2 linked regions of the Sandaracinus amylolyticus genome follow. The protein of the gene in region 2 interacts with the protein of the main gene of each other region in a pairwise test. Links are inferred from orthologs where the notes say so. Each region holds a gene or a part of one and is shown on either strand. Other genes may lie near its edges.

Region 1 (3,396 bases), 850 kb from region 2 along the record:
CGCGCGCCGCACGCAAGAGCCCCTCGGCGGCGGCGGCTTGATCACGGCACGCGATCTCGAGCGCGTGCGCGAGCTCGCCGAGCTCGTCGTCGACGTACGCGCGCGCCTCGTTCGCGATCGCGTCCGCGCGCTCCTCGCGCGCTTCGCGCGCGATCGCCTCGTTGGCCTCGCGGGTCCAGTCGACCACCAGCGCGAAGGGGACGAACGCGACGACCGCGAGCAGCAGCGCGAGCCCGAGGCGGAGCCTCACGGCGCGCTCCTCGTGCGCGCGACGGACGCGCCACGATCTCGGCGCTGATCGCCGGCCTCGGCCTGCGCGCGGTCCTCACGTGGATCCACCACGCTCCGGTCCGTGCTCGGCCTCGTCCGGCGCTGAGCACCGATCTCGCGGCGCGCACTCGCGGAGACGGTGGAGCGGCGCATCACGGCGCGAGCACCTGCTCGGGCGCCGGCGCGTCACCGCCGCCGAACTGCTCCATCAGGAACGCGCTGGGATCGAGCACGCCCGCCTCGCGCGCCACCTCGCTCGGCGCGGTGCCCTCGAGGAACACCTCGTCGATCGCGTCCTGCTGCCCTTCGTACGCGAGCTGTCCGCTGCGCGGATCGATGCGCACCGTGACGACGCCGGAGGGCACCGGGAAGTCGATCACCGGCCTGCCCTCCTCGGCGACCCGCATCACCTCCATCCAGATCGGCAGCGCCGCGCGCGCCCCGCTCTCGCGACGACCGAGCGAGCGATGATCGTCGTAGCCGACCCACACGACCGCGACGAGATCGGCGCTGTACCCCGCGAACCACGCGTCGCGCGCCTCGTTGCTCGTGCCGGTCTTGCCCGCGATGGGACGGCGCAGTCGCTGCGCGGCCTGCGCGGTGCCGCTCTGCACGACGCTCGTGAGCATGCTCGTCACGACGTACGCCTCGGCCTGCGTGAGCACGTCGCGCGGCGGCTCGGTCTCGGGCAGCGGCACGTCACGACCGTCCGGCCCGACGATCCGCGTCACGACGCGCGGCGCGGCCCAGCGCCCGCCCGCCGCGAACGTCGCGTACGCGTTCGCGAGCTCGATGGGGCGCACCTCGCTCGCACCGAGCGCGAGCGCGAGCGAAGGATCGAGCTCCGACGTGACCCCGAGGTGCTGCGCGAACGAGACGACCTCGGCCGGCGTGAGGTCCTCGATGAGCCGCACCGCGACCTGGTTCACCGAATTCGCGAGCGCGTCGCGCAGGCGCATCTCGCCCGCGAAGCTCCACGTCTCGAAGTTCTGCGGCATCCACTGGTCGTACACGCCGGGCGCGTCGATCACGATCGACGCGGGCGTGTAGCGGCGCGAGCGGATCCCGAGCGCGTACACGAACGGCTTGAACGTCGAGCCGGGCTGGCGCTGCGCGAGGCGCGCGCGATCGAACCCGCTCTCCGCCTCGTAGCCCCCGACGAGCGCGAGCACCTCGCGCGAGCGCGGGTCGATCAGCACCACCGCGCCCTGCGGACCGAGCTCGAGCCGCGCCCTCGCGCGCGCGCCCTCGACGCCTTCTTCCGCGAGCGCGACGATCGACGCGCGCAGCCGCGCGCCCTCGTCGACGAAGCGCGAGGGCGGGAGCTCCTCGGGGTTCCATCGCGCCAGATCGGCGATGCGCGCGGTCGCCGGATGGCCCGCGACCTCGAGCGCGATGGTGCCGGTCTCGTCGTCGCGGCTCGTGACCACTGCGTCGTAGGTGCCGCCGACGCGCAGCTCGGGCGCGCGATCGATCTCGGGCATGCGCTCGCCGCGACGCACCCGCGCGCGGCGGATCGGCGGGCGCATGCCCGAGCGCTGATCGATCGCGCGCAGCCCGGTGCGCAGCGCCTCGCGCGTGGCGAGCTGCAGCTCGCGATCGACGCTCGTGTGCACGACGTAGCCGCCGCGCTGCGCGGCCTCTTCGCCGACGCGCTCGGTGAGCACGCGGCGCGCGACGTCCATGATCTCCGGCGCGCTCTGGCGCGACTCGGGCAGCGGCGCGAGCTCGACGTGCGCCTCGCGCGCGGCGCGGATGTCCTCGACGGTGAGATCGGGCCAGTACTCCTCGCGCTTGCGCTCGAGCTGATCGAGCACGAAGCGCTGGCGCCGCCGCGACGCCTCGGGGTGGGTGCGCGGCGAGAGGTGCGTCGGCGACTGCGGGATCCCCGCGAGGAGCGACGCCTCGGCGAGCGTGAGCTCCGAGACGTCCTTGCCGAAGTAGAACTGCGACGCTTCCTGCACGCCGTAGCGGCCGTGCCCGAAGTTGATGTGGTTGAGGTAGAGCCCGAGGATCTCGTCCTTGCTGAGCTCCTCCTCGACGTGGCGCGCGAGGATCAGCTCGCGGATCTTCCGCTCCCAGCTGCGCTCGGGCCCGAGCAGCAGGTTCTTCACGAGCTGCTGCGTGATCGTGGAGGTGCCGCGGAAGTTCCCGCCGTCGAGCACGCCGCGCACGACGGCGCGGAAGAGCCCGGCGTAGTCGAGCCCTTCGTGGCGGTAGAAGTCCGCGTCCTCCGCGGCGAGCACCGAGAGCACGAGCACGCGCGGCACGCGCTCGAGCGGCACGACGGTGCGTCGCTCGGTGAAGATCTCGCCGACGAGCGCGCCGTCGCGATCGACGACGCGCGTCACCTGCGGCTCCTGGAACGTGCGCAGCGACGCGACGTCGGGCAGGTCGCGCGAGTAGTACGCGATGACGCTCGCGAACCCGAGCACCGCGACGATCACGAGCACGAGCAGCGCGATCAGCCCGCGACCGATCCAGCGCCACACGCCGGGCCGTCCACGCCGCGCGCGCGAGTGCTCGCGCACGCTCGCGAGCGGCCGGCGCGTGCGGAGGCTCGGGCTCGTGCGATCGCGCGACGCTTTGGGGCTCGTCACGACATCACCCGATCAGCGAGGGCGCCGCGGCGAGGAGGTGCTTCAGGTCCGCCATTCGAGGCCGCGACGACGATGCCCCGGGGCGGCCGATCGAGCAACGTTTCCGGACGGTCCCGCGATTCCTCGGGCGCAGCGCGCCGCCCGATTGGCGAGGGACGTGCGATGCTCCGCGCGCATGGCCGGACGTCGCACGCCTCAGATCGCGCCCGAGTGCTCGAAGGAGCTACTCGCACAGGTCCGCCGTGCGTTGCGCGGGATCCCCCCTGATGGCGCAACCGGCGTGAAGACGGTCCTCAGCGTGTACAGACGGCCCAGCGGTTACCAAGCGCACGCGGTCGTGGGATGGCTCCCGCCGCGCGCGAAACGGGTCCGTGCTCGACACGAGAGCGCCACTGGCGACAGCGCCGACGCGGCGCTGCGCCGCGTGCTCGAGGCGCTCGCGATCCGAGCACAATGATGCCCGACACCCGCTCTCACCGCGGCGCCGCGCCGAAAGACGAGTCGCTCTTCGACGAGCACGCGCTGC
Region 2 (3,311 bases):
AGTGATGCTGGTTCTGCGTGCCCTGCATGAACCCCTTGCCCCAGAAGCCACCGCTGCCGATCGCGACCATCGACTGGTACGTGTGCCAGCCGTCGCCGAGGATGTCGGGGTTCTCGCCGAACATCATGTCGAAGTACGAGAGGAAGCGACCGCGCTGGTACTCCTCGAGCCCCACGAGCCAGATCAGCGGCGCGCTCACCACGAACGCCATCACGAGCGTGAAGAGCGAACGCAGCTTCAGGTTCGTGAGCATCATGATGCTCGTGAAGATGAACGCGCACATGAGCGCGGTGCCGAGATCGGGCTGACGCAGGATCAACAGCATCGGCACGCCGAGGATGATCCCGGGGATCACGAGATCCTTGAGCGTGCGTCCCTCGGTCTTCGGATCGTTGTGCAGGTACTTCGCGAGCGCGACGATCAGGAACATCTTCATCAGCTCGCTCGGCTGGAGCGAGAACGCGCCGATGCGGATCCATCGCTGCGAGCCGCGCACTTCTGGCGCGAGCAGGAAGACGAGGATCAACAGCACGATCCCCGCGCCGTACGCGAACCACGCGAAGCGCTCGAAGTGGCGATAGTCGATCGCGACGATCAGCACCGCGACGCCGGCGCCCAGCGTGAGCCAGTAGATCTGCTGGATGTAGAGCTCGGAGAGCGCGGCGCGCGCCGCGCTGGTCGCGGAGTAGAGGTTCGTGACACCGATCACCGACAACGCGGCGACCGCGACGAAGAGCGGCCAGTCGAACTGATCACGGAAGCCCTTGCCCAGCGTCGCCATCTATCGCGCTCCGACCGCGGGCACTCCCACGCTCGCGGTGACGGTCTGCTCTCGACCGCCGAGGTACTCCTGCAGGATGCGGATCGCGATCGGCGCGGCCTGTCGACCACCCGCGCCGCCGTGCTCGACGAGCACCACGATCGCGACCTCCGGGTGATCCGCGGGCGCGAACCCCGCGAACCACGCGTGCGGCCGGTTGAGGTACCACGCGCGATCGGGATCGATGTCGTGGCGCGCGCGCTCGCTGACCTGCGCGGTGCCGGTCTTGCCCGCCACGATGATGCCGCCGTCGATGCGCGCGTCGTACGCGGTGCCGCCCTGGTCGTTGACCGCGCCGTAGAGCGAGTCGACGACGTACTCGAGGTGATCGCGATCGACGTGCACGCGACGCCGCACGCGCGGCTGGAACTCCTCGACGATCGATCCGTCGGGCGAGCTCACGGTCTCCACGAGCTGCGGCACGTACAGCGTCCCGCCGTTCGCGATGGCCGCGTACGACATCGCGAGCTGCAGCAGCGTCACGCGGGTGTCGCCCTGACCGATCGCGGTGTTCAGCGCGTAGCCGGCGCGCCAGTGCTGATCGCCGCGCTCGTACCACTCGCGCGTCGGGATGAAGCCCGACGCTTCCGTGTTGATTCCGACGCCGCTGCGGCGGCCGAGCCCGAAGTCCTGCGCGACGCGCGCGAGACGATCGAGGCCGACCTGCTGCGCGAGCACGTAGAAGTAGACGTTGCACGAGTGGACCATCGCCTCGCGCATGTCCATCTCGCCGTGCTGCGCGGTGCACCGGAAGCGCGTGCGGCCGAGCGTGTACGCGCCGAAGCACTCGACGCGCGCCGCGGGATCGACGAGCTGATCCTGGAGCGCGGCGAGCGCGGTGATCGGCTTGAACGTCGAGCCCGGGAAGTAGCTCTCGTAGATCGTGCGATCGATCAGCGGACGGAACGATCGCGGGTCGCGCATCTCCGCGTAGCGATCGCGGCTCATGCCGCTCGTGAGCTCGTTGAGGTCGTAGCTCGGCTTGCTGAAGAGCGCGCGCACCGCGCCGGTGTTCACGTCGACGACGACGACCGCGCCGCTCGGATGGCCACGGAACGCGCGCTCCGCGATGCGCATCAGATCCATGTCGAGCGTGAGCGTCATGTCGCGCCCGGGCACCGGATCGACGCGCGTCGGACGTCCGTCTTCGATCGCGACGCCCTCCATGATGCGACCGCGCGCGTCGACGGGGACGCGGCGATAGCCGCGACGGCCGCGCAGGAAGCTCTCCCACGCGCGCTCGACGCCGCTTCGCCCGATGCGGTCACCGAGGCGGTATCCGGCGGGGCGCAGCTCGTCGAGCTCTTCGGCGGTGAGCTCGTTGAGGTAGCCGATCGCGTGCGCGCCGAGGTGCTCGTAGGGGTACGTGCGGAGGGGTGAGACCACGACGTCGATCGCGGGGAGGTCGAGCTCGTGGGTCTCGAGCGACGCGAGCTGGTCCCGGCGCACGTCGGTGAAGAAGCGGATCTGGTGCGCGAGCCGGTGCTCGGGGACGTTCCCGAGGCGGCGCTCGAATTCGGCGCGCTCCTCGCCGGTGAGCCCCATCAGCTCGACGATGCGCTCGACGTCGCCTTCGCGGAGGAGGCGCGGCGTGACGTAGACGTCGTACGCAGGGCGGTTCGTGACGACGATGCGCCCGGTGCGATCGCGGATCACGCCGCGCGTCGCGGGCAGCGTGAGCGTCTTCGTGATGTTCTCGCGCGCGATCGCGCCGTAGTGATCGTGCTCGACGACCTGGAGCTGGAACGCGCGGCCGAGCAGGAACGTGAACGCGCAGATGACGAAGAGCGCCATCCACTTGTAGCGCTTGCGGAACTCGCCGACCTCGCGACGTACGCTGAGGAGGTTCATTCTGCCGGCGCTCCTTCCGCGGCGTCGCGGCGGCGGGTCTCGAGGGCGTCGAGGCGGCGCATCGTCGCGAAGATCGCGGGCGCGACCACCGCGGTCGCGAGCGCCGAGCCGAGCATCGTCGTGATCGTGCCGACGACGCTGCCCACGCGGGGCGCATCGTCTCCCGCGCTCGACGTGAAGAGCGCGACGAGATCGCCGGCGAGGCCGCTCGCGGGCATGTCGAGCGGGAACGGATCGGGCGGCGAGAAAATGGCACGCAGTGCCAGGATCGTCCCACCCGCGAGGATCGACGCGACGAACACCAGCGCGATCTGGAACAGCGAGCCGCGCAGGAAGAGCCGGATGCCCGCGCCGCGCGCGACCATGAACGTCGCGACGAGCACGAACGTGGAGAGGCCGAGCGGCGAGCCGCAGAACGCGTCGAGCAGGTAGCCGAGGATGAACGAGAGCGACGCGCCACGGAGCAGGCCGACGTCGGGCTGCACGCCGAGGAAGATCACCATCGGGAGCACGAGGTTCGGCGTGAACGGGTGCAGCGAGACGCGCGCGGCGAGCGAGGCCTGCAGCGCGAGCAGCACGAACCCGAACGCGAGGATCGCTCCGTTGGCGAAGAACCGCATCGCCTCGTGTCCTCAGAGCT

What was found.
Region 1: the proteins of mrdA (region 2) and DB32_RS12070 interact in binary tests that used the Escherichia coli proteins (3 or more experiments, as listed by UniProt). The link is inferred for Sandaracinus amylolyticus from one-to-one orthologs.

What each region holds. Positions count from the first base shown.
Region 1 is NZ_CP011125.1:2,883,928-2,887,323, reverse strand. The notes cover bases 147-3,231. They hold DB32_RS12070 (penicillin-binding protein 1A), read right to left. Parts: upstream 2,871-3,231; coding sequence 423-2,870; downstream 147-422. Other genes in these bases: DB32_RS12080 (sensor histidine kinase), read right to left, coding at 147-250. Also shown: more of DB32_RS12080, read right to left, coding at 1-146; DB32_RS12065 (DUF434 domain-containing protein), read left to right, coding at 3,327-3,396. UniProt on the Escherichia coli protein: Cell wall formation. Synthesis of cross-linked peptidoglycan from the lipid intermediates.
Region 2 is NZ_CP011125.1:2,033,628-2,036,938, reverse strand. Bases 227-3,226 are described here. They hold mrdA (penicillin-binding protein 2), read right to left. Parts: upstream 2,672-3,226; coding sequence 782-2,671; downstream 227-781. Other genes in these bases: mreD (rod shape-determining protein MreD), read right to left, coding at 2,668-3,226; rodA (rod shape-determining protein RodA), read right to left, coding at 227-781. Also shown: more of rodA, read right to left, coding at 1-226; more of mreD, read right to left, coding at 3,227-3,291; rod shape-determining protein MreC, read right to left, coding at 3,304-3,311. UniProt on the Escherichia coli protein: Catalyzes cross-linking of the peptidoglycan cell wall. Responsible for the determination of the rod shape of the cell. Is probably required for lateral peptidoglycan synthesis and maintenance of the correct diameter during lateral and centripetal growth.